Regions from separate parts of the Paenibacillus sp. 276b genome, predicted to be linked through region 1. Evidence: predicted binding sites of a transcription regulator. Region 1 holds the regulator's gene; each other region holds the start of a gene.
What was found. Region 1 encodes Rex, which represses fermentation and respiration genes when NADH is low (regulators of the CRP and FNR family bind a similar motif). Its sites were predicted from a motif close to TTGTGAAATATTTCACAA; they were not measured.
Positions count from the first base shown of each region.

Region 2: the regulator Rex is predicted to act here: its motif matches at 2,863-2,880, upstream of BLV50_RS08775 (cytochrome ubiquinol oxidase subunit I).
Region 3: the regulator Rex is predicted to act here: its motif matches at 3,762-3,779, upstream of pflB (formate C-acetyltransferase).

Region 1 covers NZ_FNRR01000001.1:2,455,022-2,465,452, forward strand. The annotation lists gene BLV50_RS10465 (AAA family ATPase) at 7-1,509, opposite strand; gene BLV50_RS10470 (hypothetical protein) at 1,502-2,029, opposite strand; gene BLV50_RS10475 (cell wall elongation regulator TseB-like domain-containing protein) at 2,333-2,863, opposite strand; gene BLV50_RS10480 (amidohydrolase) at 2,905-4,209, opposite strand; gene BLV50_RS10485 (redox-sensing transcriptional repressor Rex) at 4,196-4,849, opposite strand; gene dinG (ATP-dependent DNA helicase DinG) at 5,076-7,937, opposite strand; gene BLV50_RS10495 (tetratricopeptide repeat protein) at 8,079-8,702, opposite strand; gene panD (aspartate 1-decarboxylase) at 8,820-9,203, opposite strand; gene panC (pantoate--beta-alanine ligase) at 9,196-10,092, opposite strand; gene panB (3-methyl-2-oxobutanoate hydroxymethyltransferase) at 10,089-10,431, opposite strand, start outside.
Region 2 covers NZ_FNRR01000001.1:2,084,652-2,095,082, forward strand. The annotation lists gene cydD (thiol reductant ABC exporter subunit CydD) at 1-257, opposite strand, end outside; gene BLV50_RS08770 (cytochrome d ubiquinol oxidase subunit II) at 322-1,335, opposite strand; gene BLV50_RS08775 (cytochrome ubiquinol oxidase subunit I) at 1,332-2,696, opposite strand; gene BLV50_RS08780 (TlpA family protein disulfide reductase) at 3,280-3,825, opposite strand; gene ccmA (heme ABC exporter ATP-binding protein CcmA) at 3,858-4,571, opposite strand; gene BLV50_RS08790 (ABC transporter permease) at 4,564-5,385, opposite strand; gene BLV50_RS08795 (nitrous oxide reductase accessory protein NosL) at 5,411-5,980, opposite strand; gene BLV50_RS08800 (NosD domain-containing protein) at 5,983-7,338, opposite strand; gene BLV50_RS08805 (response regulator) at 7,528-8,181, opposite strand; gene BLV50_RS08810 (sensor histidine kinase) at 8,178-9,023, opposite strand; gene BLV50_RS08815 (response regulator transcription factor) at 9,052-9,780, opposite strand; gene BLV50_RS08820 (ABC transporter substrate-binding protein) at 9,971-10,431, opposite strand, start outside.
Region 3 covers NZ_FNRR01000007.1:118,130-128,560, reverse strand. The annotation lists gene BLV50_RS26125 (Crp/Fnr family transcriptional regulator) at 1-242, opposite strand, end outside; gene adhE (bifunctional acetaldehyde-CoA/alcohol dehydrogenase) at 673-3,285, shown strand; gene pflB (formate C-acetyltransferase) at 3,861-6,119, shown strand; gene pflA (pyruvate formate-lyase-activating protein) at 6,205-6,957, shown strand; gene BLV50_RS26105 (extracellular solute-binding protein) at 7,175-8,539, shown strand; gene BLV50_RS26100 (carbohydrate ABC transporter permease) at 8,704-9,588, shown strand; gene BLV50_RS26095 (carbohydrate ABC transporter permease) at 9,588-10,418, shown strand.

The DNA of each region.
Region 1 (10,431 bases):
AATAAATTATGCCGGTAGAAGGGCGCTGTCACGAAATTGACAACGAAATTGATCGCCAGACAATACTTCTTCCCTGAGCAACGTGTCGAGGGAATTGTCGAAAATTGTCCGCTGTTCTTCAAGCAATCGTTTGGTCTGTTCCATCAGGTCTTGCAGGATTAATTTATTCTCCCGCATCAATTCTTCTGTAGTTACCATATCCATGTTAACAATACCCAACGTCGTGAGCCCGGAAGCCATCATCGTCTGTACTACATTCGTTGCTTGTTCAAAGTCATTACGCGATCCTGTACTACGTCCACCGTAATACATTTCCTCCGCTGCTGCACCTCCGAGGGCAATCATGATTTGCTCTTCAAGAAAACGCTTCGTGTACAGAAATTGCTCTTGTTGCGGGTTATGACGTACATAACCCAATGCCTGTCCACGAGGGCTAAGTGCAACCTGACTCACACTGCCAGGACGAACCAGTTCAGCCATGATGGCATGTCCCAACTCATGAATAGCCACTCTTTTCTTCTCTTCCACGCTGGATTCGCGGTCTGTCTTCTCACCCATCATTACTTTATCAATCGCAAGGGACAGATGACGCTGTTCAATGTTAAGCAGCCCGTCTCTCATTGCATAAATTGCTGCTTCGTTCATCACGCTTTCCAGCTGCGCTCCAGAGAAACCATAGGATTCTTCTGCTGTCTTATCAAGGCTGACCCCTTCCAAAAGAGGTTTATTAACTGCATGCAGCTCCAGTATGTGTTTTCTGCCTTTCTTATCCGGCAAGTCTACCTGAATATGACGGTCAAAACGACCTGGACGCGTCAGTGCGCTATCCAGCATTTCTTTTCGGTTCGTAGCGGCGATCACGAGTATACGTGGTGTTTCGGAAGAGTATATGCCATCCATTTCCGTCAACAGCTGATTCAGCGTCTGATCATATTCACGCTGTTGTCCACCTTCGCGTTTTCCACCGATCACATCAATTTCATCAATAAATATAATGGCATTTTCCTTATTTTCTTTAGCGGCGCGAGTTCTTGCATCACGGAACAAATCACGTATTCTGCCTGCACCTACACCAACATACATCTCAACAAACTCACTGCCTGAAGCAGCTACAAAAACAGAGTCGGTATAATGAGCAGCAGCTTTGGCCATCAAGGTTTTACCTGTTCCTGGAGGGCCAGTAAGCAGTATACCTTTCAAAGGACGAATACCAAACTTCTGAATTTCTTCATGTCGAATGAGAAAATCAAGCGCTTCCCGCAGTTCCTGCTTGGCACTCTCCTGACCACCGATTTCTTCAAAAGTCAGCTTGGAAGGGCCTTTTTTCTTGCGTTTACGTTCCTGACCTGCCCCCACCGTAATCCCACCCCGCATTTGCATCATGAGCAGCAGAGCTCCCACAAGCATTACAGCGATCAGAATGGGAATCATGTTTACACCAATAAAAGCGAGAAAGATAATTAATACGGGTACAAATCCAATGGCAATTTCTTTCGTCCATTTAGGCATTAGGCCACACTCCTATCTGACCGGGCACACGCGGCAGAATAATAAACTTACTGGCATCTCCATCTCTGAGACTGACATATACATTATTGTCATCCATGGCTGTATTTACCTTGATCCCATTTGTAGCCATTTTAGACAAGGTCGGTGTAATTTCGGTGTATTGCTTGTTCTCCATCGCTTGTGCTACGGTAAACATCGCGCTTCCCCACCAGCTCTCTAATGCTTCGTTGGAATGATCTACGACATCCAGCTTCAACGAACGAGTGCCAATCAAGGTCTGTCCTTCTTTGTGAATATATTGTACCAACCTGCCCAGATTAACATCCGGCTGCAGATCGAGTTTCAACTGTACATCATTGCGGTTAATAGTTAATTGAACATCATTGACTCCATCGTACTGGGTAACCATTTTTTCAATTGGGCTTTGCACAGCCACATGACGATACACAAACCAACCTCCAAACAACACAACGGCTGAAATGACGGCAGTCAGAGCAATAGGCAATACTTTTATCTTCAAGTGAGTTACCCCTCCTAAATTTTGGCCCATCCTATAACTTGTAGGCAAGAATATGAATATGTGTACGTAATGTCCTGTGATGTGCCTAACAGGATTTATTTGTGTATGATGTATCCTTGAATACATATTTGAGTATATCACATCGTATATACAATATCTAAGGCGAAAATATGAATAAATTATTAATTTTAACTATTCAAATCCAAAATGATCAACAAAGTACGCCAAAGAACCGGACCAGTCGGGTTTCCGTCTGCCGGTTCTTTAATGTATTCTCTTCAGACGATAGTACGTCTGCTACTTCTAGCTGTTCGGAATCGTATAGACCAGGTCCACTTGTTCCCCGTTGCTGAAGCGGTAAAACCGATAATAGTTGTGAGTATCATCATTATAATACACTTGCCATACATAGATTCCATTCACAACGCCTGGCATGATTCGTTTGATCTCCCCACCGGGAACTTCAGAGCTGAACCGATTTCGAATCTGAGCCTCATTCATGCCGTTCTTTAACAGTTCCCCGTGTACTGCTTTGGTTCCCGTCACAGGTTTGTTATTCTCATCAAACTTGATCCACACCATGACATCCTGGTTATCCTTATTTTTGCCGATCAGGGTCCAGTATATGTTGTCTCCGCCGTCTTTCTGCCCCCAGACATACTTACGCAGCTCTTCGTGGGACGTAATCCCCAGCTGTTCCTGGGCCGCCTGTATGGCCAACGCCTCTTCCTTGCGCTGATCCTGGGTAACATAGACATAATAACGCTGAAGTCCAAACAGAATCAGAACCAGGAGCAGCAGCGAAATCCATATCCACTTCTTTTTTTTCTTCAAAAGCCGAACTTCCTTTCCCTATGACGATGCTGTCCTTGTAATTAACGGGCAAGCAAACTGTCAAATGCCAGCTGAGACTCACGCAGAATGCGCTCTTCATCCATCGTAAGACATTCGCCATGTTTAACCACTTGTTTACCATCCACCCACACATGCTCCACATCTTTGGCCGATGCCGAGTAGACCGTATGGGAAATCAGATCCGTATGCGGATAGAAATGGGCCTGTTCGATGTTCAACGCGATGAAGTCAGCCTTCATGCCAACTTGCAGAGCGCCTGTATTGTTCAGGAATATGGATTTAGCACCATATGAAGTTCCAAGCAGAAGCGCTTCCCCTGCCGGCACTGCAGTAGGGTCACCGGACACACCTTTGTGAATCAACGCAGCCAATCTCATCTCTTCAAACATATCCAGGTTATTGTTACTTGCTGGTCCGTCTGTTCCCAGAGACACAGTCACGCCTGCTTTCAACAGATCAGGCACACGCGCAACACCCGAAGCCAATTTCAGGTTACTGCCTGGATTGTGGGAAACTGCTACATCATGCTTTGCGAGAATCTCGATCTCTTCATCATTCAGATGTACCGCATGTGCAACCAGAGATGGACGGGAGAAAAATCCTAGCTTCTCCAGATGTGCGACTGGACGCAGTCCGTAATCAGCCACGTTCTGTTCCACTTCGCGAAGCGTTTCAGACATATGCGTATGCAAAGGCAGATTCAGATCATGAGCAACCTGTACCAGCTTCTCTATGTAATCCGGAGGGCAAGTGTAAGGGGCGTGCGGAGAGATTACGGTTGTAATTCTTCCGTCTGCTTGTCCATTCCATTGACGGGCAAATGCTGCGGACTCTTCGAGCTTGCGCAGTTGTTCTTCTTCTGAGCAAAGCCCGATTACCCCACGTGCCAGAGCAGCCCGAACGCCGGATTGTTCCACCACTTTCGCAACCTGATCCATATGATCATACATATCTAGGAACGCTGTTGTTCCACCCTTCAACATTTCAAGCACGGAAAGTGATGTGCCCCAATATACGTCTTCAGACGTCATTTTGGCTTCCATTGGCCACATTTTCTCCTGCAACCATACTTGTAACGCCAGATCGTCTCCATGGCCTCTGAGGAGCGACATGGCCGCGTGACCATGCGTATTGATCAGACCCGGCAAGAAGAACAGTCCTTTTCCGTCCACCTTTGTCAGGCTTTCGTCTCCTTCCGGCAATGTCTCACCAATATGCACAATCTTGTCATTCTCAACAACCATAAAACCTTGAACCACGTTCCAATTCGTACCTTCACTCACGGCAAATTTGCCGTTGTGAATTACCCATCTATTTGTCGTCATCTTCCTCGTCGTCCTTTCCATTCTCCAAGTAATAAGCCAGGCTAAGTAGATCCGTCGTAAAATCAGCATGATGAATGCGAATATGCGGCGGGGTCTTCAGGATCGTTGGCGCAAAGTTCAGAATCGCTTCAATTCCTGACTCAATCAGCTGATCTGCAACATTTTGGGCTTCCGTATCCGGAACCGTGATAATACCTATACGAATGTTATCTTTTTTGACCGAATCTGTTAATTCATTCATCGGTTGTACCGTCAAACTGTTGATTTGACTCCCAATTTTCGGACCGTAGGCATCAAATACAGCGACGATCTTCATGTTGTCTTTGAGATAGGCATTGTAATTGGACAAGGCATGTCCCAAATTACCTGCTCCGACAAGAGCTACATTGATCTGCTGGTCTATTTTTAAAATATGGCGGATTTTCTCAATGAGATATGAAACGTCATATCCAATCCCTTTACGACCAAAGTCACCAAAGTAAGCCAAGTCTTTACGAATCTGGGCAGGATTCAAATCCAGCCTCAGTCCAAGTTCTTGTGAAGAAACCGTATTGACTTCCCGCTGATGCAGTTCATTCAAATAACGCAAGTAAACAGGTAATCTACGCACCACGGCTTCCGAAATTTTATCTGATTTCATTCATTGCTCCCCCTTACCAAGGCCACGATAGATAGATGAAAAGATGAGCACCCTGTCTAAAACGATGCAAAATGATTACTGAATTAAACAGGATGCTCCTTGTTATATAATGGATAATTGCTTTAATCGCTTTACTCGCATATCCATGAAACGAATACATGATATTACTCAATTTTACCGCCAATCACTGGCGCCTTGCAATAATGGAAGCTACAGAGCGTATCTGTTATTGTTGCTCTTCGGTTGGTCTCTCGAGCCATTCCGAAATGCGTGGAACCATCTGCTCTGTAAGCATGTGCTCCATTTTGGGACCAGGTAATGAATATAAAAAGTACTTGCCATAATACGCTTCAATAACGCGTGTATCGTATACAATCACAATGCCTCTGTCTTTGCCTGTACGAACCAGTCTGCCAAATCCCTGTTTGAAACGGATGACGGCTTGTGGCACGGATAGCTTCATAAACGGGTTTTTCTTCTGCTGCTGCAAAAGCTCGCTCTTCGCTTCCACTAATGGATGATTCGGTGGCTGGAACGGCAGTCTGACAATTGCAAGGCAGGTCAGAGCCTCTCCCGGAATGTCCACGCCTTCCCAAAAGCTGCTTGTGCCAAGTAGCACCGTTGCTTTAGCATCTTGGAACCGACGTGTAAGCTTGGAACGGCTGCCGCTGTCCACCCCTTGCCCAAGCAAAGAGATATCGTTGCCTGACAAGGCCTCCTTAAGCGGGTCATAGACCTGTCGCAGCATGCGGTAGGAGGTAAACAACACCATCATGCGTCCACGAGTCGCAATAGCCGTTTCCGCGAGCGAGTGCACGAGCATATCCACAAAGTGTGCATCGCCTACACTGCCCTTCACGCTTGGGAAATCACGCGGAATGACAAGCAGCGCTTGTTCTCGATAATTGAACGGTGAAGGTAGCATCGACGTTAACAGACGGTTATTGTCGGCAGCTTCCTGCAAACCCAGCTGTTCGATCATGAATTGAAATGACTTGTCAACGGAGAGCGTAGCCGATGTAAGCACAACGCTTTTCTTTTTATCAAAGAACATATCCTTCAATTGTGCACTGACATCGACAGGAACAGCATAGAGTTGCAGTGATTTACTGCGGAACTGGCCGCTGGCCTCCATCCAGTACACGGTATTGGCATCATCCATCCGCATGAAGAAACGCAGATTATCCTTAATCGTTGCCAAATCCTTGAGCAGACCTGAGATATCCGTAATCAGACTATCGGACTGATAATCGTCCTGATCTTCTTTCACTTCAAGCAGCAGCTTGTCGCCTTTACGAATCAAATCGCCTAGGGTGACATAAATTTGGTTTTCAGCGTCCTGCAATTCCTGCCATTTGGCTGGTTTTTGTGAAGACTTCAGTCTAAGTGAGAATTGTCCTGTCTCGCCTGGAGAAGCATCGCTGCGTTCAGGCAGCAGTCCGAACAAGGCATCGCTTAGTCGATCCCACATCTCTTTAACTTCGACAGCAAGCGGGAACATCTGATCAATCATGGAGCCCCACTGTACCGAATTTTCATGACCCGACAATTGAGAACGCAGCATCGGCAGTTGGCCATTTCGGCTATCTTTAAACAGTCGGGTCAGTGTATGAACCAACGTGAAATATTTCATATGAAGACCAAGGTGCTTACCTGCTACGTCCTCCAGATGATGTGCTTCATCGATGACGAGACTTTCGTAGGCTGGCAGCAGCTGATGTGCTGCTTTGACATCCGTAAACAATTTCGAATGATTCGTAATGACGATATCGGAAAGCCCGGCTTCATGTTTGGCCCGGTGATAGAAACATTTGCGGAACCAAGGACAGGAACGTCCAAGACAGGACTCAGACTCACTCTGTACCGTCTCCCAGAAGTCTCCTCCGCGCCCGCTTAGATTAAGCTCCTCGTCGTCTCCAGTCTCCGTCTGAGTAAGCCAGACAATCATCTGAGCCGCTGTAAAATAATCCTCTTTCGGTGTAGCAAATTCACGTTTATTGATTTTATGCTCAAACTTACGCAGACACAGATAGTGCCCACGTCCTTTGAACACCGCTGCCTTGAACGGGAACGGAACCACTTGGGTCAGCATAGGAATATCCCGCTCTCTCAATTGCTCCTGCAGGTTGATGGTATGTGTGCTGACCATCACTTTCTGTTCCTGTTTTACACTTTCATAGATGGCAGGCAGCAAATAACCAAGTGATTTGCCCGTACCTGTCCCAGCTTCGATTAAGAGATGTTTCTCCTCATCCAAAGCTTGTCGTACACTGCTGAACATTTGAGTTTGCGCCTCACGCTCCTCATAATGGTCCAGCGTCTCCTTCAGGTTATCTCTAACCTGATCCATAAACTGCTCAAAACTCACGCCTTCCAGCGGATTACCCTCTCGCTCATCACGTGGTGAGCCTATATCGGTCCAGTCACTCACGTTCAGGGCAAGCTGGCGGTAATACGTATGACCATCCAGATCCTGAATAGGCTCTGCTTCCTTCTCAGAACGCATTCCATCGAAGAACCAACCCAAGTCACTGTCTTCCGGTGCAAACAGGTCACTGAGGCGCTGAATCGTGATCAGAGGCAATGCACGCAGCTCATCGAGACACTTCAGTAATACAAAAGCTGTTGCAAGAGCATCACTGTCTGCCTGATGAGGACGGTCATGCTGAAATCCGAATTCCGAAGACACATAACCGAGTTGATAAGAGCCCAGTGACGGGAACGAGATCTTCAGGAAATCAATCGTATCCAGGATCCGTCCGGTAAATGGCAGATAACCGCATCGATCGAGTGCATTTTGAAGAAAATGAAAATCAAAAGCAACATTGTGTCCAACAAGAACCACATCATCAAGCAGCGGAACCATCTCCATCATCATCTCTTCCAATGAGGGAGCATCCGCCACATCTTCATCGGTAATACCGGTTAACCCCGTAATAAACGGAGGAATCGGTACACCTGGGTTCACATAAGAACTATATATTTGAGTTATGCTGTAGTCATGATCTATGATGGCAAGTCCGGCCTGTATAATCTCACCGTCGGACTGCGTGCCGGTTGTTTCGAAATCCAATACGGCAAATTTCATTGCAATGTACGGTCCCTTCCATTCCAGTCTATGTTACAGCATAGCAAAAAAAAGGGCGTTTGAAAATTAACTGACAAAAAAGGCGGTGTCCCCGCCGCTATGCCAGAGGAGGGAACACCGTCTTAATGCCGCCGAATAGCCCTAATTTAAGGCAGTCAGCTGATTTGCATATTGCAATTTTCCGCTGTTTAAACGACAAGCTTCCATGTTATACAGCGGTTCGGTCAACGATGGGTCATACTGAAGCGCCTGCGCAAATAATGAACATGCACCTTCAGGATTCGCGAGCTTGGCCTCGATACAGCCCAGGACGTTACATACCAACCCTTTTAATCTCGGCGAACCGTTCAGATGCATGATCCGCTGCAAGTGTATTCCTGCTTCCTCGGTTTGTTCCAGGTTGAGATGAGCAAGAGCCAGGTAAAAACGAGTCAATGCACTTTCCGGATAGTCGGTCACAACCCTAGAAAATTGCATAATCGCCTGCGGGTACATTTGCAGTTTGAAATATCCCTGACCGCGACTGAAACACTCCAAATGCAGTTCTGGCAGTGCGGTAACAGCTTCCTGTTCAGGTTCGAGGGAAGCAGGCTTATCCAGTTCCCTTTCCCTCACCTGGCTCATTTTTTCTTCAAACATCAGCCACTCATCAATCATCCCGTCACTCATCCGCTTCAGCAAATTCCACTTTTGCAGCAATTCCTGTTTGCTTAGGCCTTCAGCAGAAGGGTAGCGCTTGATAATTTCATCTAACATGTCATTCATTTCTGCGAAAACATGCTGGAACATCGATGCATCCCCACCCTTGAAAAAATGGATTAGTGCAGTGACCTGTACTCATTTTTTGTAGAATGGGTCGATTTCATTCCCCTTACCAGTCGATTACATAATCGTCGCATGAACTTCGTGTTTCATCGTTTGCACAGGTTTGTTCTGTCCATCCACAAATACAACGGTAGGCTTGTGATTATTTGCCTCTTCTTGAGACATCATTGCATATGAAATGATAATGACGGTATCTCCAGGCTGTACCAGGCGAGCTGCTGCTCCATTCAAACAGATAACTCCACTTCCACGTGGGCCTGGAATGACATAGGTTTCCAGACGTGCACCATTGTTGTTATTCACAATTTGCACTTTTTCATTTTCCATTAGATCGGAAGTTTCCATTAGATCTTCATCTATGGTAATGCTACCCACATAGTTCAGGTTTGCTTCCGTAACGGTTGCCCGGTGAATTTTGGATTTCATTAGTGTTCTAAACATGGGACAGTACCTCCGATTTTTGCAGCCTTATATTGTCAATCAATCTTGTTTTGCCGAATTTTACTGCAAGTGCGATCAACAGATCGTCACGACCATGAACTTTTTCCTGATCCAAAAGTGGCTCAAGACTTGGAAAAGCCTGAATTTCAGCATAATCAATCACGGCCATTGGTGAACGTTCAATGTTCTCACGCAATATAACGCGGATATCCGCTGCTGTCATTGCCGTCCCTGCATCTACAGCTTCCTGTGCCTCACGCAGAGCCTTGGACAGAACAAGAGCTTCCTGACGCTGTTCTGTGCTGAGGTACACGTTGCGCGAACTAAGCGCCAAGCCATCACTTTCACGAACGATAGGACAAGGCACAATCTCAACCGCCATGTTTAAATCGTTAACCATCTGCTGGATCACAGCTACCTGCTGTGCGTCCTTCATGCCAAAAAATGCACGCTGCGGTTGTACAATGTTAAAGAGCTTTGACACGACCGTAGTCACTCCGTCAAAATGCCCTGGACGAGAAGCACCGCACAAGCGATCCGTTAAGCGGGAAACCGATACGGTCGTTTGTGTAGGCTGTGGATACATCTCTTCAACAGAGGGAATAAATACGATATCCACCCCTTTTGCTCGTGCAGTTTCCACATCTCTAGCTTCATCCCTAGGGTAACTGTCAAAGTCTTCATTCGGACCGAATTGAATTGGGTTTACAAATATGCTCAAAACCACGATATCACTCTGTTGTTTGGCCGCTTGCATCAAACTTGCATGGCCTTCATGAAGAAATCCCATCGTAGGCACGAGTCCTACAACGGACTGTCTGGACTGAATCGACTGACGTTTCAAGCTAAGCTCTTGTCTTAATTCTGCGATTGTCCGTATCACTTTCATACGTTGGTCTCCACCTTTTCTTTGCGATGTCCGTACAATTGATCCAGAACGCCGTCAGCAGCGGTAAATACATGCTCCTGTGCCGGGAACGAGCGATCCTTGACTTCTTTCACATAGGACTCGATGCTGTTGCGAATCAATGTACCTACGTCTCCATACGATTTGACAAAGCGTTTTGGCGTGTATGGGGAAGCATACTGAACCACATCATGGAATACCAGTACCTGACCATCACACCCTCTACCTGCGCCAATGCCAATCGTAGGAATAGACAATTCCTCCGAGATCGCTCTTGCCACTTCTTCCGTGACCAGTTCGAGTACAATGCCGAAAGCGCCA
Region 2 (10,431 bases), 370 kb from region 1:
GCCATATGCAAACCAACTTTTCCGTTCCCATAAGACAGACCTGTACGTACGACCATGACAGCCAGGAGTATCCCCAGCAGCATGACGACCGACGAAAGGGAGGCCTTGTCCACGAAAATCCGTTGTACTGCTTCAGCAAGCAGCGCAGCCTGACTTACAATCGCTGCACCCAGCGCAAGTGAAATGACTGCAAGGAGCACGAGTCGTTTTCGCTGCCCAGACATTTGTTGAGAGATCAGGCTTGTTTTCCTCTTCATGTAAGCTCTCCTCCTTTCTATGAACCTGTGAGATTACTACCTTACATCGCATAATGGATTCAATTTATTTTTTTCCCTTTACATAATCCGCATCAAACAGAAACAGTTTGAAAACCAGAATCAAGGAAGGAATCAACATACACATGCCACCGATAAAGACAACAACTAGTGCGAAGCCCATCGCTGGTGAGGTTACACTGTTTTGAATTGTAATGAACGGATCAAGGATATAAGGATATTGACCAATTCCGTAAGCGAAAAAGGCACAGAAAAATTGCAGCATGATACATATAAACGCTAATCCGTAGCGGCGTCCGTTATAGATCAGCCACATCGCAATCATGAAGAATGCAACGGAAAGTGCAAGCAGCCACCATAAATCCATCATATTTTGAAAATGTCGCTCATTGTGCTGTCCCAAATAAATAAATGCAGTCAGTGCGATGATAATCGTCGGTGTGCTCCAGAACAGGGCATAGGTCCGTACCAGCTTCAATGCAGAGTGATCCTCTGCCCGCGATGCATAAAAGGCTAGAAATGAGCTGCTAATGAACAATACGGACACAATCGCCAGTCCAACAATGCTCCATGATAACGGATTGGTAAACAACGTCCAGTAATCCAGCGAAACCGTCGAACCCTGCTTCACGATAAAACCACCTTCAGACAGCGTTAGCGCCACTGATAGCGAAGCTGGAATCAGCAATCCCGAAGCTCCATATAGAAAAAGATACACGATGTTATTTTTGGAACCATAGTTCTCAAAAGCATAAAACGACCCACGAATGGCGAGCAAAATGACGGCAATACTCCCCGGTACGAGCAGTGCTGATCCGTAATAATACGCCGTGTCCGGAAAGAATCCGACAATGCCAATATAGAAAAAGACAAAAAATACATTGGTAATCTCCCATACCGGTGATAAATAACGGGAGATCAGACGATTAATCAGGTGATCCTGTTTCGTCAAGCGTGCATAAAAGGCAAAGAAACCCGCCCCGAAATCAATGGAGGCAACAATTAAATAGCCATACAAGAACAGCCAGAGTACCGAAATGCCAATCAGTTCGTAACTCATGCAAGCTCACCCTTTTCTGTAGACGGATTGCGCTTCTCCTTCATCCATTTCTCCATCTCGACTTCTGCCGGATTATTGTTGAATAAACGTCTTAGTACGAGAACACACATCACTCCCAGAACGATGTAGAGAAGCAGGAAGAAGAAAAAGATCATTCTTATGTTGGGTGATGAAGTGGCAGCTTCCTCCACACGCATATATCCCCGAATAATCCACGGCTGTCGTCCCAGTTCAGCATAGAACCATCCCAGCTCAACCCCGAGAAAAGCCATCGGTGCGCCTAGCGCTATGATCCCAAGCAGCCACTTATTCAGCTCATTGCGCTTTTTCCAGAATACAAACAGGAAATACAGAACTGAAATAGCCAGCAGCGTAAATCCGATTCCGGCCATTAAATCAAACAGGTAGTGAACGAGCAGCGGCGGCCATTCGTCCTCCGGGAACTCCTCCAGTCCGGTAACCTCTGCATTAAAGTCACTAAAGGCCAGGAAGCTGAGCAGTTTCGGCAGGTGAAGAGCTCCTATAATTTCATGCTCTGCATTCAGCCATCCCAATAAAATCAAATCTGCGCCGCTTTCTGTCTCAAAATGCCATTCTGCCGCTGCAAGTTTCTCCGGCTGATGCTCGGCCAAAAACTTGGCGGACACATCTCCCGCTAACGTGTTCAGTAAGCCGAACAGCAGAACCACCGCCATCATGAGATTCAAGGCTTTTTTGTGGTATGCAGATGTCCCTTTTCTCAGAAGCGAGAAGGCTGCAATTCCGGCTAACAGGGCAGCTCCTGTCAAATATGCTGAGCTTAATACATGAAACACCTTGGAAAACGTCGCCGTATTCAGCATCGCCTCCACTGGGTTAACCGCTGTGAATTGGCCTGCTTCCATGACAAAGCCTCCAGGCTGGTTCATGAAGCCGTTCACCGTCGTAATAAACACAGCCGACATGCCTGCTCCCGTGACGATTGGAATCGTCAGCAGCCAGTGAATGTATGGATTTTTGAATCGATCCCACGTATACAAATAAATGCCCAGAAAGATCGCTTCAAAAAAGAACGCAAACACTTCCATGAATAGTGGGAGTGCAATGACATTGCCTGCCAGTTTCATAAAATTCGGCCACACCAGGGCCAGTTGCAGTGAAATCGCTGTACCGGTCACCACACCAACCGCCACAGAAATGACAAACCCTCTTGACCACCTCTTCGCCATCAGTGTGTAATGGGGGTCCTTCTTGCGAATCCCCATGAATTCTGCAATTGCGATCATTAGAGGTATACCGACGCCAAGTGTCGCAAAAATAGCGTGGAAGCCCAGCGTCATACCTGTCACCAGCTTGCTCCACATCACCGTATCGATTGCCATTGTTTACTGCCTCCTTTCAAACTCTGTTCGATTTTCGTACTGATTTGAATCTTTTAATTATTAGGTCAGTCAGCCCTTGGACTGCGTTCTTTATCAGGTTGATAGAAGCCCCACTAGACTGGTTCAGAGTTTATCTACAAACCGTTCCTCCATCGTTGTATGTACAAAGAGAATTTTTTCACAAAGTAAGTGACGAAGGAGCTTTACCACACCATTATTGTGCATTGCTACACATAGTTATTGGACTGAGCATGGGTTGGCGAGCTGTGTTTTACCTGATACTGAAGGGCCAAAGTACTTAACAGGACCTAATAGTTAAAATTATTATATCTTTGTGAATTAGCAATTCAATCACTGACACGTCTTCGTCCCTAAATGTTCAAGAAAGGATCAACTCTTTCTGACAACTCGGTGAAAAGCATAAAAAGCACCCAAAGGGGCTATTGATTCATTAGGCACAACCGTGGTATTGCGATTTTCAATTCTACTATGCTTGCAAGATGTTCGGGAAAAATAAAACAAAAGAAGCCGCTCGTATAGTGAGCGACTTCTCGACTTTTTTTGTTCATAAGTCTGCAAAGCTTCAATTCCGTTGCTGTACGGTCTCCTCCAGCCATTGCTGCAAAGGAATATCCTTAGTCAACTCACCGAGCAAAATGTGACTGAATATACCTTCCTGATCTATGATCATGGTCGCTGGCAACCCGGTGATACGATACAGACCGGAGACCTTTCCGGTCACATCAATGATAACAGGGAAATCGAATTGCTGTTTCTCCATAAATTCACGAATGGTGCCCTTCGCTTCCCCCACGTTGACAAACAGAGCCTCTACATCGTTTTGATACGTCTGAGCAATCTGCTTAATCATTGGCATTTCCCTCACACAGGGCGTACACCATGAAGCCCAGAAGTTAATCATGACGACTTTGCCCCGATAATCGGAGAGCTTCACCTGTTCTCCGTCTGAATTAACCGCAGTGAATTCAGGAGCAGTTGCACCGGCTTCAATGGCACCGGTTATTTTGGGCTCGGATGATGAAGTCCCCTGGTAAATTGCCCACACAGCGATCAGTAAAGCAGCCATTCCAATCAGGATAGTAAGCAAACTTCTCATTTTCGCACTCATTTTTTTACTCTTTTTTTCCAATAAATTCACCTTCATTTTAAGCCAAGACTATGATGAAATGCAGCATGAAGCGACCCGAACTGTTGACGAAAGTCCTCAGTAGAGCCATCTCCCACATTACGTCCTTGGTTCATAAAAACAATGTGATCGGCAACATCATCTGCGATCTCAAGCTGGTGGGTGGAGAACACGACCATATGCCCTTCCTCCTTGATCTGTTTTATCAGATTTGCAAACTCCTGCATCCAGAAGGGGTCCAGTCCATTCGTCGGCTCATCCATGATCAGCAGCGGAGGCTTGGACAGCAGAGCCTGGGCAAATAACACACGCTGCCGCATACCTTTGGAAAAGGTCGTGACCCGTTTCTTTTTTTGATCGGCCAAGCCTACCATGGTTAGCACTTCCGTTACTCGCGCTTTAGGCACTTTCCTTAACGCCGCCCAGAACTGGAGCGCCTCCTCTGCCGTCAAACCCTGGTTGAAATGATAATCATCCGGCATATATCCGATCTGTTCCGAATATCGCTTTCGTTCTTTGGACCAGCGCATATTGTTTACAATGATTTCACCCGAGGTAGGTTGAAGAATACCTGCAAGCATACGCAGAACGGTGCTTTTTCCGGCCCCATTTCCGCCGCATAAGGCAAGCACATGACCGGAAGAAACGCGAAAGGATATATCTTCAACAATCTGTTGTTTTTTTATGGATTTACACAGTCCAACAATCTCTGTTTCCACGTTATCCATGGGAACGTCCCCTTTCCCATATCCCGTATACTGCCACGATAGAACATGTAATCCACAGCAGACATATCCCCATAAAGATCCAGCTCCCGCTCGATGGATGTACCCAATCTACCCACTGATAATATTCAGGTCCCAGTATCGAGCCCCCGCCAAGTTTGATCACCACAAACAAACGTACCAACTCAGCCGGATTGATGAAGGTTAGAACGGTGAGTAAGGGTTTTACCCACTGATACGGCATGAGTCCCAGCACGGAAATTAGAAGCGTGGGCCACCCGATCACAGCAAAAAACCAAACGGATACCGATATCGTTAACGCTTGCCAGCGATTTTTGGATAACGAACCGATGAACAGTGCAATAGTCAGAAATAGCAACACCAGTCCGCAGGAGAATACCAGAAACAAAAGATATGTCTTAACATCTAAAGGGCTACCCACCCATCCGCTAAGAAGTCCCATCAGGCCATATCCGAATGTAACTATCGTCATTAATACAACCGACAGCCCCAGATATTTGCCAACAATAAAAGACATCGTGCCGATGGGGTAAGTGGACAACAGCTGCCAGCTGCCCTCTTCCTTTTCAGAAGTCAACGAGAACGAGCCCAGAAAGAGGGTCATCAGCGGCAACAGATAAAGAATAAGATTTAACATGGAACCTGTAGTGCCAGAGTATCCTGCTACAAAATTCTGAGAATTGATGATTAACAAACTCAGACTAAACACGCAGAAAAGAATCAAAAATGAATATGCCCAAGGGTTGCGAAATCCCATTTTCATTTCTCGTCGGACGACTTGTACCATATCTCCCATCATGCATCACCATTTTCATTGGTCATTACTTGTGGCCTGATTCTTCCGTTGATTCGCTTTCTCCATGTGTTTCTTCATGCACGCCTTCACCCATTCCCTCCTCGGAATGCCCATGCTCCCCCATCATATCCATCGTCTCTGTGTTTTGTTTCCAGTCGTGGGAGGCGAGGTCTTCAGCGGTCATAATGGTTCCCACACCCTGCTCGGCAACAAAAGCTTCGGCAGATGGTTTATCCTTAAAATTGAGGATGCCGTAAGCCATCGGTGTACGCAGTGAAGCATCATATACATAAGTGGCTTTGCTGTACTCAATCCATTCCTTGTCATTATAATCACGAACAAAATCCATCCCGATGTTATCTGTTCCGTTCTCTTCTTTCCACTGATGCATACAACCAATGTCATCAAATTTATAATTTTTACCGTCTTTCGTGGTAAGCTGCGTGGCATAGGCATCATCTTTCACCTGCATTTTGCAAATGGCACAGATATCCACGTCTTCATTGATAGGCAATGCCTCGTATTTTTTTCCGCAAGCTGTTAATAACAGCACCCCAAAGAGAAGCACCATAACTGTTTTCCAATGTGTTTTCATTCTCATTTTCGTAATACCCCCATATTGATCATAATAAAAGTGGCCAGGCCCAGCAGAATGCATCCGATGATCCAAACCCCGGTTATCTCTTTGACCACTTGTGTACCTACCTTCGTCGTCTGTGATACCGCTTCCATGCTCATTAATGGCGATCTGTCGCTTGTCCACTCTGCCTTGCCTTCCGTAAACAAGTTGCTCATAAAGATCATGCCTGGAGATTGAAAGAAAAGCTGATAGGCCGAATTCCGGTTGACCACTTGCTCATAAAAAGGATTAATTCCATAGGACAGTTCACTAATTCCATCATCGTTAAGGTCAAGACCTTGAAAGGAATCCCAGAAGTTTTCCTTCATCTCATTGTTCCGGCTGTCCATCGCTGAAGCTTCAATCACATTCGAAACAAATTGGTTTCTGGTAAACTGATTATCCTCCGCAAGAACGAGCTGAATTCCGATGAAATTCCGGAGCACCACATTGCCGCGAATTTCATTTCCTGAGGATTCAGCAATGTTCATGCCAACACGGTTACCTTCCACGACATTGTTATGAACCGAGGATTGCTGTACGTCATACAACAAAATCCCTTGTGAATGCACATTTTCGTTCTGTTTGCGAAAAGAGTTTCCCGATACAACCGTATTCTTGACGCCCATGACCATGGCTCCGGTACTGTTGTTCTCTCCCACATTATCCACAACAGAAGAGCCATCGATATACATACAATGAATGCCATACCTGGTATGTAACAGCGTGTTAGCCTTAACCGTAAGATTGCGACTGTTCTCCAGATATATACCATCCCGCATGCCCGTAATTTTGTTGTCTTCGATGTGGGTACGATGGGAATTGTACAGATCAATGCCATTCCCCTTTTGACCACTGGAAGCAGACTCCGGTCCAGCCCATGAAATGGTATTGCTATGTATGAGCCCATCGACAGAACCCCGCAGCACGATTCCAAAACTTTGACTCTGAATATCCAGGCCCGTGATCTCTACTCGATCTCCTTCAACCTGAATCGCTGCAGTGGGTTCATTTGTTAAGTGTCGTACCGTGAAACCCTGCAATGTCACTCCATCTGAACGAATGGTAATGGTGGATTCAGCTTCCGTATTCAATACCATTACGGATGAGTCCCCTCGAATGGATATATTCTTGTCTATACTTACGGGACCAGAATAAATACCCGGCTCAAGTACAAGCACTTCTCCAGGTCTAGAACCATCAATGATTGACTGGAGTGGAATAGCATCTTTGGTCTCAGGAGCAGCGTTTGCAGTGTCCAGCGGGTAAGATAGTGGGATCAACAGTATCCCTATAAGCAGCAATATGCTCAGGACAATCCGTTCGCGAAACATCATAACCTCCTTCATGAAACACACTGCTCATAGTGTACATAAAAACAAATTTTTACCATATAGCTCAAGCTAGCTATAGAGCTGGACGTTTTGTGTCCAAATTGTGAGGTCATTGTGGTAAAAGTAGAAAAATCACATCCACTTAACATGAAAATAGAAAGAACACACGGATATAGTAAAAAAAGCTTATTACAGACGATTATGGTCTGTAATAAGCCCTTGCTCCAATGCGTAACGTGTCAGTTGAACACGATTTTGAACCTGCAGTTTTTGCAAAATATTTTTTAAATGATTCTTGACGGTATACTCTGAAATTGTATAATTCACAGCGATTTCTTTGTTCGTCCATCCTGCAGCCACGCCATACAGAATATCCTTTTCCCTTGTCGTTAGTGGAACGTCAGGTTCTTTTTTCTCCGTGAGTGAGACATCCTTCAGGATTTGGTAAGCCACCTCGCGGCTCAATGGAGCTTCTTCTGTAACGATGGAATGAAGATATTCCAGCCACATGGAGGGTTCAAGGTTTTTGAGCAGATAACCCTGAGCTCCCCGTTTCAACGCTTCCAGAAGGTGTAGTACATCATCCGAGACGGTAATCATGACAATTTTCACATAAGGAAACGCCAATTTGATCCGCTGTGTTGCTTCAAGACCGTTCATAATTGGCATCTGAATGTCCATTAGGATTAGATCGGGAAGCCACTGTTCTGTATAATCAATCGCTTGTTGACCGTCCGAAACGACGCCAATCACTTCGAAGCTGGGGTCCATGGATAAAATTTCACATATGGCTTCTCTCGCATGAGCGTGATCGTCTACAACAAGTACGCGAGTATGGCTCATAACATCTCACCATCCTTTGAAAATTCGACAACAGTAAGCTGCTGCTCCCTTCGGAATTGCATGTTATAGTTCAGCTCATTCATCCGCTCTCTCATGATTTTCAGTCCATATCGATCCTTTCGTTCAAAGGGATTCATCTCAAATCCTTTTCCATTATCTCGAATCGTGATATTCCAGCACTTCTTGTGCCCATTTCCCTGAATCCATCCTTGGGATGCAGATGCATGCTTTTGAATATTAAAAAGAGCTTCCCGAATACAAGCGAGCAGTTCTACTTTCTCTTTGTCAGTAAATGCATCATCCGGGATGCTCCAATCCAGTTCGATTTGAACGGGGATATCTTTGGCAATTCTTCGAATTTGACCAAGTAGTGTGACCGATTCGTTCGTAGTGAAGGTATTGTCAACGTTAGGATCATAACGTAAATCGGCAATGGCCTGACGCACATAACGATTGACTTCATGAACCGTTTTCTTGATCGAATACACATCGTCCAACTGTTGATCCAACTTGGCTTGTTCCTCTAAACGCCCCACTTTTACCGATAATAAAAAAAGGGATTGGGCGATTCCATCATGGAGTTCCTTGGCCATCTTTTCACGAGATTCCAATGCGGCTTTGGCTTCACGCTCATGCTCCAGCTCTTTTTGAATACGTTCCAACATCAGAAACAGCCGAGTTAACAACGTTATACTCACGACATATACAATGACAGGCGTAAGCCAGTTGCCCAAATTCATTGATATGTAGGGGAGCAGAAACTGATGTCGTACATACTCCCACAGTCCAACGGTCAAGGTGGGAATGAGCAAGATCATCCACTTGATTTGTTTGTAAGACATATTCTCCTCCTGAACTGCAAGATAAGAATCAGTGAGGCAAACGAAGAATATAACCGAACCCCCACAGGGTTTGAATCAGATCTTCCCGATTCGGCACATACTCGGATAGTTTGTCACGCAACCGTTTCACATGGGTATCTACAGTCCGATAATCCAGATCTTCCTCATGCTCCACTTTCCAAACAATTCTCAGCAAATCCTGCCTGGAGAATGCGATTTCCGAGTGTGTCGCCAGATGATAAAGCAAATCAAATTCTTTGGGAGTCATATGAATCTCCACTTGTCCTACTGTGACTCTACGGGAAGTTGGATTGATTAGAATGGAGGAAATCAACACCTCGCTCGCTGAATGATCTTTTGGCGCAGGTTCGATTAATCCGTTATAACGAGCCATCATAGTTTTAATACGTAGCACAACCTCCCTCGGACTGAATGGTTTCATGACAAAGTCATCCGCCCCTGCTTTGAAAGCTTCAAGCCGATCAGTTTCTTCTGACTTGGCTGTCAGAAACATGACGGGTATGCTTAAGTTGGTCCTAAGATAATGGCATATTTCAATTCCCTTAATATCGGGAAGAATCCAATCGAGAATGATCAAGGCATAAGAACCGTGATGAAGCTGCCCAAGGGCTTGCCAGCCTAGCGAAGCCTCCTCAACGATAAATTGTTCTTTCTCCAAATACATGCGAAGAAGTCTTCGGACCCGTTCATCATCATCTACAATCAATATTCTATTTTGCTGCAGGGTCCCGTTCATGTCTTACCTCCAAATCTTTGCGATATTCTGGTTATTTTCTTAGTTTCTCATTGTAAAGCCTCAAGCCAGTGAGTGAACTTGATGTAATCAGCATACCTTCAACGTACTCAAAAGGCATGACTCCATAGAGCCATGCCTTTAATAATCTATCTCTGAATTGTAGACAATGTATGAACGATTATGTCCAGGCTTATTTCTTGCCGGTGACGGCTGCTACCACATCGTCTGCCACCTTGCCGTCTGCAATTGGGCCGGACATCATCCAATGTCTGGCTGACACTTTGAACACATGGTTGTCCTTCACAGCAGGCATCGTTTTCCATACATGAAGTTTCTCAACTTCCGTTGCAACGGCACTGTTCTCATTGAACTCTTCTTCCGTGCTAATCGATCCTCCGTAGATGGCAAACACATAATCAGCTCCAATAGAAGGCAGCTTCTCTAGAGATGTCGTGACTCCCCAATCGTCCTTAGTATCCTTCTGGAATGCTGCAACGCTTTCGTCTGGATTTAACCCCAATTCAGTGTAGATAAGTGGAGCGAAGCTCGGAAAGAACACCTGCAGATCCTTGTCCGATGGACGCATGAAGACAACTGTTTTGTCCGGGCCCACAGCCGAAATGATATCTTCCTTGGCCTGTTTCAGTTTGT
Region 3 (10,431 bases), on a different contig from region 1:
ATCATATCACCGGCTTGATACATGTACATAATCAATTCCTTGCCTTCATCCGTGGATTTGGTGATCTGAGCACGGCCTCGTTTCATATAATAAAGTTTGTCAGAGACATCTCCCTCCCAATACAGATGGGTTCCTTCCGGATAGGTTCTGTCCTTCATCGTTACGAGCAGATGGTTGAAATTCGCTTCCGAGAAACAGTTGGTATTTCCGCGTTTTTCCAGTACACTCAGTTGTTCTCTCATAAGTCTATCTCCCCTTTGTGTCCATCGGACGGCCTTCTGCAGCTTGGACTGGCCCCCGTGGTTCGCCGCAAACCGTTGCCGTCCTGATCAGGGTCATCTCTCGGCCGGGAAGGACGGTACAAATTGCGGTGGTTCAATTTTTAAGTTCAGTATATACCTTATCTTGCCGTTTGAGGGGCGTGGAAAGGGGGCAAAAATGGCGAAATTTCAAACATTGTGATTAAATTCACTTTCGAAAGGAGAGGATGAATCTGACAGCCCTATAGTTTAAATAGGAAGTGTAAATGGCTAAGTGAGAGACACTAAAAAACTTAAATTAAATTTGTTATACTTTGTGAAAAAAATCACATAATTAACTCTTTCCCCATGGTACGATGTGAATGTAAAGAAGAGAGACAAACCAATACGAACCTTTAGGAGGATGAGGGAGATGGCTGTAAAGAACGAAGTCGCCCCAGTAAAAGAACCGACAGCAGGTCAGTATATTCAAACGTTAATTGACAAAGCGAATAAAGCACATGCAGCATTCATGTCCATGGATCAGAAACAGATTGACCGCATCGTGCAAGCGATGGCGCTGGCAGGTCTGGACAAACATATGATGCTCGCCAAAATGGCCGTGGAAGAAACAGGTCGGGGTGTGTATGAGGATAAAATCACCAAAAATATATTTGCAACAGAATATGTGTATCATAGCATAAAATATGACAAAACAGTAGGGGTTATCGAAGATAACGAGTACGAAAGCTTCCAGAAAATTGCGGAGCCTGTCGGCATCATCATGGGGATTACCCCGGTAACGAATCCGACATCCACCACGATGTTCAAAGCACTGATTTCCATCAAAACGCGTAACCCAATCATCTTCGGTTTCCACCCATCTGCACAGAACTGTAGCCGGGAAGCCGCCAAAATCCTGCTTGATGCTGCAGTGAAGCATGGTGCTCCAGCGGATTGTATCCAGTGGATTGATGATCCTTCCATGGATCGCACAAACGCACTGATGAATCATAATGATGTGGCGCTCATTCTGGCAACAGGCGGATCAGGTATGGTACGGGCGGCATACAGCTGTGGTAAACCAGCACTGGGCGTAGGGCCAGGGAACGTACCTTGCTTTATTGAGAAAAGCGCAGATATCAATCAAGCAGTAACGGATCTGATTTTGTCCAAATCGTTCGATAACGGCATGATTTGTGCTTCCGAGCAAGCAGTCATCATCGAAGAACCGATCTTCGATCAGGTGAAAAAGAAAATGATCGCGAACGGCTGTTACTTCGTCAACAAGGATGAGGCAGCGAAACTGACCGCAGGTGCGATTAATGCTGAGAAATGTGCGGTGAACCCGGCGATTGTTGGTCAATCTGCAGTCAGCATTGCGCAAATGTGCGGTATCGAGGTCCCTGCTAACACCAAAATTCTCGTAGCCGAGATTGAAGGGGTAGGTACAAAATTCCCGTTGTCGGCTGAAAAACTAAGCCCGGTACTGGCTTGTTACAAAGTGAAAACGGCAGCTGAAGGGATTGAGCGTGCAGCAGAAGTGGTTGCTTTTGGCGGCATGGGTCACTCCTCTGTTATTCATTCGACAAACGAAGAAGTCATTAGCAAATTCGCAGATCGCCTGCAAACCGGACGGATTATCGTGAATTCGCCATCCACACACGGCGCCATCGGTGACATCTATAACACCAACATGCCGTCACTGACATTGGGCTGCGGATCGTATGGACGTAACTCGACTTCTTCCAACGTAACCGCTGTAAACTTAATCAACGTGAAAAGGGTGGCTCGCCGTACCGTGAATATGCAGTGGTTCAAAGTGCCGAACAAAGTCTACTTCGAAAAAGGTGCAACACAGTATCTTGCCAAAATGCCGGACATCACACGCGTAGCCATTATTACGGATGCCATGATGGTCAAACTCGGTTATGTGGAAAAAGTAGAGCACTATCTGCGTCAGCGTCAAATGCCAGTAGCCATTGAAGTGTTCTCTGATGTCGAACCTGATCCATCCACAACAACGGTAGACCGCGGTACGGAAATGATGCGCCGCTTCCAGCCAGACTGCATTATCGCTCTCGGCGGGGGATCACCGATGGATGCTGCCAAAGCGATGTGGCTGTTCTATGAATATCCTGACACGGATTTCAATGATTTGAAGCAAAAATTCATGGATATCCGCAAACGGATCTACAAATATCCACGTCTTGGCGTGAAAGCGAAATTCGTAGCGATCCCGACAACTTCGGGCACAGGTTCGGAAGTAACATCGTTCGCAGTTATTACAGATAAAAATCAAGGCAATACGAAATATCCACTGGCAGACTACGAGTTAACACCAGATGTAGCCATTGTAGACCCGGAATTCGTATACTCTCTGCCTAAAACCGCTGTTGCGGATACAGGTATGGACGTATTGACTCACGCCATTGAAGCATATGTATCCGTCATGGCGAATGATTTCACGGATGGACTCGCGATCAAAGCGATTCAACTGGTATTCCAATACCTCGAGCAATCTGCGCTGCAAGGTGACAAATTGGCTCGTGAGAAAATGCATAACGCTTCGACGATTGCCGGTATGGCTTTTGCCAACGCATTCCTGGGCATTAACCACAGCTTGGCACACAAATGGGGCGGTCAGTACCACACCGCACATGGACGTACCAATGCGATCCTGATGCCGCACGTCATTCGTTACAATGCGAAAAAACCGACGAAGTTTGCATCGTTCCCGAAATATTCGCACTTTGTTGCAGATGAGCGTTATGCCGAAATTGCCCGTATTCTGGGATTGCCTGCACGTACAACAGAAGAAGGGGTTACCAGCCTCATCAATGCGATTCGCAAACTCAACAAAACATTGGGTATTGAAGAATCGTTCCAGGAAATTGGATTCGACGCCAAAGACTTTGAAGCACATGTGGATTATCTGGCAGACCGCGCATTCGAGGACCAATGTACCACAGCTAATCCAAAACTGCCGTTAGTGACTGAACTGGCTGATGTATATCGCAACGCATTCTACGGCAAGTTTGAGTAATAACTAAAGCAACAGCAGGATTCAGGCAGATAGTCAGGGTTCCCCGAAAGGGGAGCCCCGATTGCCGTCTTTCCAGTAAAAAAAGGTAAAACGTAATCTTTGCAGTTGTCTTTTTTAAAAGAGGTTACACGGAATCCGTGATGTTACTTTTTGAACCAGGTATTCATACCATAACGGAGAGGGCAGAAAAAACTGAAGAAGCGAAGCGTTCGCCTTTATCCCCGTATTTTACCCTTTGAAAAATAAAATCAAAAAAATCCGGGGATAACAGCAATCGGAAGTTGTTCTGTCCGCGCAGTGGCTAAGTGTGAATTTGCAGGGTTCACCATGGCACAGCACAGGTGGAGTGAGGATGGTCACAAACTTTGTGATAAAAATCACAGATGATGAAAGAACGAAGACGTATACTGAAAATGTAAGAAAAACATTCATCCGCGGTTCCGGTTCCCAAGTAGAGAGAACATGTTCCGGCTCACATGTGAAATTTATCACATTAATCGCGGTTCTGGGCACAGATGAGACGAGTGAAGCATCCTGTCATGTGTCCGGAAATCCAAATTTGTGGAGGGATTACTATGTCGGTGATCGAAAAAGATGTCAAACAACAAACAGGCTGGAGAAACTTTACCAAAGGAACATGGACGAAATCCGTAGATGTGAATGATTTTCTGGCACGCAACTTATCACCTTACTATGGCGACGAAGCATTTCTTGCAGGTGCAACTCAGAATACGAAAGAGTTATGGGATATCGTATCCGATTTGACCAAAAAAGAGCGCGATAACGGCGGCGTACTTGATGTTGACGTAAACACGCCAGCAACGATTGTTTCTCACCAACCAGGTTATCTGGATAAATCCAAAGAACAGATTGTTGGTGTTCAAACGGATGCTCCATTCAAACGTTCCATTCAGCCATTCGGTGGAATTCGCATGATGATTGATGCTTGTGAAGCTTATGGTTTTGAAATGTCTCAAGGCGTCATAGATATATTTACGAACATCCGTAAAACACATAACCAGGGCGTATTTGATGCTTATACATCTGAAATGCGTGCAGCACGTAAAGCAGGGATTATTACCGGTCTGCCTGATGCTTACGGCCGTGGCCGGATCATCGGTGACTATCGCCGGGTAGCTCTGTACGGCGTGGACTTCCTGATTCGAAATAAAAAAGGTGAGCTGAATGCACTTGAAGTCGATGTGATTGATGAAGATGTCATTCGCCTCCGCGAAGAACTGTCCGAACAGATTCGTGCATTGCAAGAGTTGAAACAACTGGGTGAAATGCATGGTTTCGATATTTCTTTGCCAGCCACAACCGCAAAAGAAGCGTTCCAATGGCTCTACTTCGGTTACCTGGCTGCGATTAAAGAGCAAAATGGTGCGGCGATGTCGCTCGGACGTGTTTCTTCGTTCCTTGATATTTACATTGAACGTGACTTGCAAGAAGGCTTGCTAACTGAAGAACAGGCTCAAGAACTGGTTGACCATTTTGTTATGAAACTGCGGATCGTCAAATTCCTGCGTACGCCGGATTATAATGAATTGTTCAGTGGAGACCCAACATGGGTAACTGAATCCATCGGTGGCATGTCCGTAAATGGAGAAACCCGTGTTACGAAAAGCAGCTTCCGTTTCCTGCACACTTTGAACAACCTTGGTCCTGCACCTGAGCCGAATCTTACTGTACTTTGGTCCACCAAGCTTCCGGAAGCGTTCAAACAATACTGTACGAAAGTATCCATCGAAACGAGCTCCATCCAGTATGAAAATGATGATCTGATGCGTCCGATCTATGGAGAAGATTATGGTATTGCTTGCTGTGTATCTGCGATGAAGATCGGGAAACAAATGCAGTTCTTCGGTGCTCGTGCGAACCTGGCAAAAGCATTGCTGTATGCAATCAACGGCGGTCGTGATGAGAAATCGGGAGCACAAGTTGGACCTGAATATCCGGCGATCACAAGCGAAGTGCTGGAGTACAATGAAGTTATGAAACGTTTCAAACCGATGATGGAATGGCTCGCCAAACTGTATATGAACTCACTCAACGTCATTCACTACATGCATGACAAATACAGCTATGAGCGTATTGAAATGGCCCTGCATGACCGCGACATCGTACGTACGATGGCTTGTGGTATTGCTGGACTCTCGGTTGCAGCAGACTCTCTGAGTGCCATCAAGTATGCGAAAGTCAAACCGATCCGCAACGAACAAGGCATCGCAATTGATTTTGAAATTGAAGGCGACTTCCCTTGTTACGGTAACAATGAAGACAGTGTCGATAGCATCGCAGTTGAACTGGTGGAAAGCTTCATGGGCATGATTCGCAAACACAAAGCGTATCGTAATGCGATCCCAACACAGTCTGTACTGACGATCACATCGAACGTAGTGTACGGCAAGAAAACAGGTACAACACCGGATGGCCGTAAAGCAGGCGAACCGTTTGCACCAGGAGCGAATCCAATGCATGGTCGGGACAAAAAAGGTGCACTGGCATCCCTTGGCTCAGTAGCCAAATTGCCGTACGAACACAGCCTTGACGGGATCTCTAACACATTCTCCATCGTGCCTAAAGCACTCGGAAAAGAGTCAGATACACGTAAATCCAATCTGGTTGCCATGATGGACGGTTATTTTGGTCAAGGGGCACACCATCTGAACGTGAACGTATTTGATCGCCAGCAGTTGATTGACGCGATGGATCACCCGGAAAACTATCCGCAGCTGACAGTACGGGTATCCGGTTACGCGGTTAACTTCATCAAACTGACACGTGAGCAACAACTCGATGTCATTAACCGGACCTTCCACGGTTCGATGTAACTTGGGCTTAACTCAACGGTTCAAAGGAATAGAACCTCTATATTAAAGACGCACAGCGGATGCGATAAAGAAAGGAAGAGGCAGCATGGTTAATGGACATATTCATTCACTCGAAACTTTCGGGACGGTTGACGGCCCAGGCATCCGCTTCGTGCTTTTTATGCAGGGATGTCTGCTCAAATGCCAGTATTGTCACAATCCGGATACATGGGCACTGGATGGTGGCAGGGAAATGAGCGTGGAGGAGGTACTGGCTGAAATCGAGCCATACCTGTCCTACTATCGTAGTTCCGGCGGAGGACTTACGGTATCCGGCGGAGAGCCAACATTACAGGCTCATTTTGTAGCCGAAGTTTTCAAAGAAGCAAAACGCCGCTGGGGATTGCATACTACGCTGGACAGCAACGGTTTCAATGAACCGGATCGAATTCATGATTTGTTAGATAACACGGACCTGGTTTTGTTGGATCTGAAGCACATCAATGATGAGAAACATATCAAGCTGACAGGCAAATCCAACGAGAGAACATTGCGCACCGCACAATGGTTATCGGACAATGGACGAAAAATGTGGATTCGCCACGTGTATGTGCCAGGGATTCACAATGAGGAAGAAGACTTGCTCAATCTGGGGCGGTTTATTGGAACGCTAAATGGAGTCCAGAAGTTCGAAATTCTGCCTTATCATCAGATGGGTATTTACAAATGGCAGGCGCTGGGGAAAGTCTATCCGCTCGATGGAGTTCCTTCTCCAAGTGATGAGGAAGTAGAGCGGGCGTATCGTTTGATTGAACAAGGTCGTACGGAAACAGCGGGCATGACTTGCTCCAATAAGTAACAACAGTTATATACAGATCTTCCAACCAAGCAGTCTTTGCGAACATGTTTCGCAGGGGCTGTTTTTTTGCTGTTATCAATTGTAAATGCAAGATTATTTGTCCAGTGAAGGATTTTATCCCTCCATTGATGAATTGTCATCCTTACGATGTAAGCTACAACTTTTTATAATCAGAGTGTAAAGCCAAATGCTCAATATCTTGAGGGGGGTCATACGAATGAAAAAAGGAATGACATTACTGCTTTCATTATTGCTTATCACATCATGGACATTGGCAGGTTGTTCGAGCTCAACTAACGAACCACAACAGGGAGCAGGCAATACGCCTGCGGAGCCAAGCAAGGAACCGGTTGAGATGCTTCTCCGTCACACTCAGGTGGGTGCCGACAAACAAAAAAGGCTGGCCATTCTGCAGGACGTTGTGGCCAAAGTGGAGAGCGAAGTACCCAACCTGACCTTTACACTGGACGGAGTTGAATCCGATGTAAACCGTAAGGAGAAACTTCGTGGTGAGATGGCAGCAGGCAATCCGCCGGATATCTTCGAATTGTTCGGTAGTCCAGACTCCAAAGTATATGCTAAAGAAGGCATGTTGTTGGATCTCACGCCGATCTTGCAAGAGCTGGGCATTCAGGACCAATTTTCATCGCTTGAACCATTCACCTATGAAGGCAAAGTGTACGGACTGCCTATTGGGGGATCGGGTGAAGGATTCTTCTACAATAAAGAGTATTTTACGCAAAAAGGTTGGAAAGCGCCTTCAACAATGGCTGAGCTGGATAATATGCTCGCTGAGATCAAGGCTGATGGCAAGGTGCCACTTGCTTCTGCTTCCAAAGCAGGCTGGGTTCCACTCATGTTAACGAACCATCTGTGGTCCCGTTACGCTGGACCTGATATTACGGCGAAGTTTGCTACAGGCGAAGCCAAGTGGACTGATCCAGGCGTTGTCGCAGGATTCGCGAAGCATAAGGAATGGGTGGATAAAGGTTACTTCAAAAAAGGCGAGCTTGGTTATGAATATGCTGAATATACAACTCAATTTACGAGCGGTGAAGCGATTCTGATGTATGACGGAACGTGGAAATCGTCTGTATTCAAGGAAGGACAGAGCGGGGAGTCGCTCATTGGCAAAGTTGGTTTCTTCAATATGCCTCCGGTAGAGAACGGTGTAGGAGATCAGACAGCCCTGATGCGTGATGTCAATAATGGATACGGTTTCTCTGCAGCGGCTGCGGATGACCCGCAGAAGTTGGCGGCTGTTAAAGCCTTTATCAAAAACTTCTACAACGAAGATATGCAAGTACGTGGGCTCGTAGAAGACGGTGTGTTACCAGCGATGAAACTGGATGAAAAAGTGCTGACTGACAGCATCACCGACGATTTAATGAAAGAAATCGTAGCTGTTCTGAATGCATCGCAGACTTCTTTCCCGGCGTTTGATGCACTCGTTCAAGCTGATGTTACGACAGAGATCGGCAACCTGCAAATTCAGAAGCTGGTTGGTGGACAGACTACGCCAGAGAAAATGGCCGAAGAATTGCAAAAGGTTCAGGAAGAGGCTAATGCTTCAGTAGAATAAGCGATCTATCAAGCAAAGAAACGTACCTGCTAACACCATGCTGGTTTACCCCGGTTGGAACACTGCCGGGGTAAAACCCTTGGTCCTATCTAAAGAATTACACTGCTGAGGAATCTGCTCTATATATGAGCATAAGAAGTTGAAGTCACTGAAGGAGGTAGATCATGAATACTTCACTCCGCAGCCCGCTGATCTATACGTTGTTTGTGTTGCCGGCACTGATCTTGTTTATCATGTTTTTCCTGTATCCTATCGGCAGTTCACTCTATTACAGTCTGACCAGTTGGAACGGTGTATCCGCAGAGCCGCGTTTTGTGGGACTGTCCAACTATGCAAAAGCATTGACAGATGAACGTTTTTGGATTTCAACTCGCAATAACGGTTTCTTTATCGCATTTTCTGTTTTGATCCAGGTGCCTCTCATTGTGCTGTTTTCCCTGCTCATTGCGAATGTAAAGAAATTGAAGGGATTGTACAAAACAGCCGTCTTTTTGCCGTCCATTATGTCAACGGCAGTCATCGGTATTCTGTGGGGATTCATCTATGAGCCTAACATCGGCCTGTTGAATCAGTTACTTGAAACCGTAGGTATTTCGCCGGTCTATTGGCTATCCGATAATCGGTTCGCAATGATATCCATTCTCGTAACCAATGCTTGGCAGTGGACGGGATTCTATATTGTCATGGTTTTGGCGGCCATTCTGGCTATTCCCAAGGATCTGGATGAAGCGGCAGCCATCGATGGAGCAACAGCCGTACAAAGAGCATTCAAAATTACATTGCCACTTATCAGACCTATCATTTCCGTCGTCATCATGTTATCCATTGCCGGGGCGATGAAAGCAGCTGATATTGTTCTGGTTATGACCAAAGGTGGACCTGCAGGCTCTACCGAAGTGCTTGCCACGTATATGATCAAATACGCGATTACCAATTTTAAATACGGTTATGGCAATACGATTGCGGTTCTGATCTTTGCTCTGACGCTTGTGCTCACCGCGGTATATCAGTTGCTGGTGGCGAGACGCAACGAAAGGGTGGAATATTGATGGTAAAGAACATAAAAGGCAGTATACCTCATGTTTTGTTAATGTTGTATCTACTTGCGATTCTGTTTCCCTTTTTATTCGTAATCTTTTCTTCATTCAAGCAGGATAACAACGAAATTGCATTGAATCCGTTCGGTCTGCCCTCCACTTGGGTGTTTAATAACTACGTGGAGGCTTGGGTAAATGCCAAGATTGGTACGTATTTCTGGAACAGTATGTACATTTCTGTCTTGTCCTCAGTCGGAACGATTGTGCTTGGTGCCATGTTTGCTTTTGCTATAACGCGGATGAGACACCGCAAATGGAGCATGTTACTGTACAGCCTCATTCTGGCGGGCATGCTGATTCCAAACAATGCGCTCATGCTGCCGATTTATTTGCTTGTCCGCAAGCTCGGCATTTTGGATACTCATTTGGCGCTGATCATTCCTTATGTTGCGAATGCAATTCCGTTCACGATTATTATTTTGGCTGCTTTTATGCGGTCGCTCCCTGGAGAAATTGAGGAAGCCGCGGTTATGGATGGGTTGAGGGCTCCGGGTATCTTTGCTAGAATAGTGATACCCCTTACAGTTCCAGCCATTGTTACGGTGTTTATCGTGAATTTCCTCGGCAACTGGAACGAATTTTTACTCGCCAACTATTTCTTATCCACCGATAAACTGCGTACACTGCCTGTCGGCATGGTCCAGTTTCGTGATCAGTATCAAATGAACTATGCCCAGATGTCAGCAGGCATTGTATACAGTGTTGTACCGGTTGTTGTAATCTACGCCATATTGCAGGAGAAAATCATTGAAGGCGTAACGGCAGGTAGTGTTAAAGGTTAATTAACGATGCGTT